DNA from 2 places in the Novosphingobium sp. ES2-1 genome. Region 2 is predicted to be linked to the other one. Evidence: predicted binding sites of a transcription regulator. Region 2 holds the regulator's gene; the other holds the start of a gene.
What was found. The regulator LexA, encoded in region 2, represses DNA repair genes until DNA is damaged. The targets are predictions, from matches to a motif close to GTTCCNCNCTTGTTCT.
Positions count from the first base shown of each region.

Region 1: IM701_RS13970 (ribonucleoside-diphosphate reductase subunit alpha) is a predicted target of LexA. The motif match lies at 1,595-1,610, and genes of this name have one in related genera.

Region 1 is NZ_CP063445.1:2,851,018-2,853,415, forward strand. Features, by position in the region: gene IM701_RS13970 (ribonucleoside-diphosphate reductase subunit alpha) at 1-1,507, opposite strand, end outside; gene IM701_RS13975 (GlsB/YeaQ/YmgE family stress response membrane protein) at 2,001-2,249, shown strand; gene IM701_RS13980 (YifB family Mg chelatase-like AAA ATPase) at 2,252-2,398, opposite strand, start outside.
Region 2 is NZ_CP063445.1:1,460,979-1,463,376, reverse strand. Features, by position in the region: gene IM701_RS06965 (molybdopterin molybdotransferase MoeA) at 1-726, shown strand, start outside; gene lexA (transcriptional repressor LexA) at 846-1,565, shown strand; gene IM701_RS06955 (energy transducer TonB) at 1,815-2,398, shown strand, end outside.

The sequences.
Region 1 (2,398 bases), 1.4 Mb from region 2:
AGGCAGAGGTGCCGCCGCAGATGATCGAGATCGACGCGGTCGGCGCAATCGCCATCTTGCAGGAGAAGCGCTGCATCACGCCCATTTCGGCAGCGTCCGGACATGCACCGCGTTCCTGCGCGAGCAGGATCGAAGCCTCGTCCGCCTTGGCGGCGACGTGTTTGAACATCTTGAGGTTCCACGCCTTGGCCATCGCCGATTCAAAGGCGATGCCCTTGAGCTGGAGGAAGGAGTGGAAGCCCATCACGCCCATGCCGACCGAGCGTTCGCGCATGGCCGAGTACTTGGCACGGGCCATCTCGCTGGGCGCGCGGTCGATGTAGTCCTGCAGCACGTTGTCGAGGAAGCGCAGCACGTCCTCGATGAAGCGCTTGTCGCCGTTCCACTCGTCCCAGGTTTCAAGGTTGAGCGAGGACAGGCAGCACACCGCGGTACGATCGTTGCCGAGGTGATCGCGGCCCGTCGGCAGGGTGATTTCCGAGCAGAGGTTCGAGGTCGAGACCTTCAGCCCCAGGTCGCGGTGATGCTTGGGCATCATGCGGTTCACCGTGTCGTTGAACACAATGTAGGGCTCGCCCGTGGCAAGGCGGGTTTCAACGAGCTTCTGGAACAGCGAACGCGCATCGACCGTGCTGCGAATCGAGCCGTCCTTGGGGCTGCGCAGGTGGAATTCCGTGCCATCGCGCACGGCTTCCATGAATTCGTCGGTCAGCAGCACGCCATGATGGAGGTTCAGCGCCTTGCGGTTGAAGTCACCCGAAGGTTTGCGGATCTCGAGGAACTCCTCGATTTCCGGGTGCGAAACGTCGAGATAGCAGGCCGCCGAACCGCGCCGCAGCGAACCCTGGCTGATCGCCAGCGTCAGCGAATCCATCACGCGCACGAAGGGGATGATGCCGCTGGTCTTGCCGTTGAGGCCGACGCTCTCGCCGATGCCGCGGACCTTGCCCCAATAGGTGCCGATGCCGCCGCCGCGCGAGGCGAGCCAGACGTTCTCGTTCCACGTCGCGACAATGCCTTCGAGGCTGTCATCGACCGAGTTGAGGTAGCACGAGATCGGAAGGCCGCGCCCGGTGCCGCCGTTCGACAGAACCGGCGTGGCCGGCATGAACCACAGCTTCGAGATGTAGTCGTAGAGACGCTGGGCGTGCTCCTGATCGTCGGCATAGGCATCGGCCACGCGCGCGAACAGGTCCTGATACTTCTCGCCGGGGAGCAGGTAGCGGTCGTCCAGCGTGTCCTTGCCGAAATCGGTCAGGCGCGCATCGCGGCTGTCATCCGTCACGATGGTAAAGCGGCGCGGATTGACCTTCTTGGAATCGCTGACCGGCGCGGCCGCAACGGCAGCCGCTGCGACGGTGGCGGCCATGCCTGCGACAAGTGCTTCGCTGCCTGCGTCCTTGGCGTCCATATCCATCGCCTTTGCTTCACCGGCCGCAGCCGGAGCGCCTGCAAGCGCCAGTTCGTCCTGCGCAACCACGGAGCCGTCTCCAGTTCTGAAATCCACGTTCAACCCCCGTTCGCACCCCGCAGCCAAGGCCCGGGCGATCAATCGACACTCGAATCGGGCGAGTGGCCCAATCCTACAAGAGACGGAACGAAAGTGGAACATGTTGTTCCGCAGGCGCTCGGCTCCAGAATTCCCGATCACGGCCCCGTGTGCCATGCGCGCAGGCAATGCGTTGCCATTGCGCGCAAAACACGCCCAAGCGCTCTAAACTAGGTTTAGAGGTCCCCCTGAAGCCCGACCACAACCCATAGTGCCTCAACCGGATTCAGACACAAGAGGGTAAACATCCGCAGGGAGACTCGATTCGTCGCACGTGCGATTCGCTTCGTCGCCAGAAGAGCTATTGTGCAGTGCAGCGACGCGTGGACTTTCCTGCACTTCAAGGGCGAAACGACACCGGTCGAAATATTTTTCGGGTTGGCCACCAACTTGTGGACAAGAGAGCGTCAACCGGCACCATATGTGGTGTCCACAGGAACGGAGTGCAGGTGTGCTGAATCTGATCTCGATTGTCTTCACCGGTCTGGTGGTCGGCGTGCTGGCGCGGTTCTTCTATCCCGGCGACGTCGACATCGGCATGCTCAAGACCGTGCTGCTGGGGGTAGGCGGCGCGCTTGTCGCAGGCCTGTTCGCCAGTTGGCGCAGCGGACGGACGTTCGGCGAAGGCGTGAACCGCGCAGGCTGCCTCGCCTCGGTCATCGGAGCGATGCTGCTCATCTTCCTTGGGCGCAATCTTTAAGCCTAAGCCCGAGGCGCAATGCGGCGATAGCTGAGCGCTTCGGCCACATGGATGCGACCCACTGTGTCCGCGCCGGCCAGATCGGCGATCGTCCGCGCCACGCGCAGCATGCGGGTATAGCCGCGCGCGGAGAGGCGCATCGCTTCGGC
Region 2 (2,398 bases):
GCCATCGCCGGTGGCCACAGCCATCTCCCCGTGCGCCGGCGTGTCAGCCTGGCCGTCATCGACAGCGGCGACGAACTGGTTGCTCCCGGCCACCTGCCCGACCTGCACCAGCTTCCCGCCAGCAACGGGCCGATGCTCTGTGCGATGGCCGCCTCCCTGCCGGTCGATATCCGCCATGCCGGTCCTGTGGCGGACGAACTCGCAGAATTGGTCCGCGCGCTGGACGCGGCAAACAACTCGGACATCATCGTCACAAGCGGCGGGGCGTCAGTCGGGGATCACGATCTCGTTCGCCCGGCGCTCGAGGCCGTTGGCGCCTCGATCGACTTCTGGCGCATCGGCATCAAGCCGGGCAAGCCGCTGCTGGTGGCAACGCGTGGATCCCAGATCATTCTCGGCCTGCCCGGCAATCCCGCCTCGGCCTTCGTCACGGCCTACCTGTTCATGCTCCCCCTGTTGAGAGCGATGCTCGGCGCGAGTGCGCCTTTGCCAAAAGCCGTCCCAGCCCGGCTTGCAGAGCCACTGGCGCAGGGCGGGAGCCGAATGGAGTTCCTGCGCGCGATATGGGACGGAGCGTCGGTAAGGCTCGACCCGCTCCAGGATTCCGGAGCGCTCTCTCCACTTTCAAGGGCCAACGCGTTGGCCGTGCGTGAAGCAGGGGCCGAGGCCAAACCGGCCGGAACGGATGTTCCTATCTACCTCCTCGAAAATGGCGGAATTGCTTGACGAGTCGCAACAGGTTGCTTATCCGTTCCGCATTCGTTCGCCGGGATGGAACATTCACTCCCGGTCCATGAAAGACCAGCGGCTTTGCCTCGAAGCCGCGCATTGCGGAGTGGCCGCCGATGTTGACGCGCAAGCAGCACGAACTGCTCACCTTCATTCAGGTCCGGCTTGAAGAGTCGGGCATCTCCCCCTCGTTCGAGGAGATGAAGGAAGCGCTCGATCTGAAGTCCAAGTCGGGCGTCCACCGGCTGATCTCGGCGCTTGAAGAGCGTGGCTTCATCCGCCGCCTCCCCAACCGCGCACGGGCACTCGAAGTCCTCCGCCAGCCAGACAGCGCGGTGGGCAAGCAGAGCGCCGTTCGGCAGATTGCCAATGCAGATGGTGGAGCAACGGGCGGAAGCGTCACGGCGCTTCGTCCTGCACCAAAAGCGCCTCCCGTGCCTGTGGCGGCAAACGACGTGATCGAGCTGCCGCTGCACGGCAAGATTGCAGCCGGTGTGCCAATCGAAGCGCTTGAGACGACGGCGACCCTGCCGGTTCCTGCCGCGCTACTGGGCGCAGGAGAGCATTACGCACTCGAAGTGTCCGGTGACTCGATGGTTGAAGCCGGGATCTTCGATGGCGATTACGCGCTTGTCCGCAAGACCGATATGGCGCGCGATGGCGAGATCGTGGTTGCACTTGTGCGCGGGGAAGAGGCCACGCTCAAGTATCTCCATCACGAAAAGGGCATGGTTCGGCTGGATCCCGCCAACGCTGCCTATGATCCTCAGTTCTATCGCCCCGACGAGGTGACCGTGCAGGGCAAGCTTGCAGGCTTGTTGCGGCGCTACCACTGACGTTTGTTGCAACATAGCGCCCGGCCATCGGGCGTGCCTGATGACAAAGGCCGCTGCGCAGGAAATGCGCGGCGGCTTTTTTGCATCAGCAAGTTATGGCAAATATCAATCGATTTGGTTGAGATTCTTCTGGATGTGGTCCAGTGTGAGGTATAGTATCCGCTGTTACCGAATGCCCCGCCATGGGGCGCCCCTTTCCGGGACGGCCCGCCAGAACATGGGGCGTCGGCAACGGAAGAGGTGTTGCCAATGGCTTATGCAATCGAGAATACGAGACGCAGGCAGACACAGACCTTCATCGCGGTCGGGCTGCTTCATGGAGTGGCGATCTGGGCGATTGCTTCAGGGTTCGCCAACAGCATGGTCACGATCCTGACGGACCGACTTCCTGCCAAGCAGTGGGAGGACGAGGAGGTGAAGGTAACGCCTGTCGTGCCGCCGCCGGACGTGAAACCTTCCCCACAGCCTGACAGCCGCTCGCTGGTGGCCCCCCGCCCCGACATCGCGATTACGCCGGTGGATCCTTCAAGCACAGTCCGGGATATCGAGGTCATCCCGATCACACCAGTCGACCCTATCCCGAACGTCCTGCCCGAGCCCCGCCCCTCTCCCTCGCCGAGCTTTGCCGTGCGCACAGCATCGCCGAAGGGATCGCCGGGCTCATGGGTCTCGGACCGCGACTATCCCTCGGCCGCAATCAGAGAGGAAAGGGAAGGACTAACCCGCTTTCGGCTCTCGATAGGCGTGGATGGCCGCGTCACGGGATGCGAGATTACCGGATCGAGCGGGTCTCCTGACCTTGATGCAGCGACATGCACGAAAGTCAGCGCGCG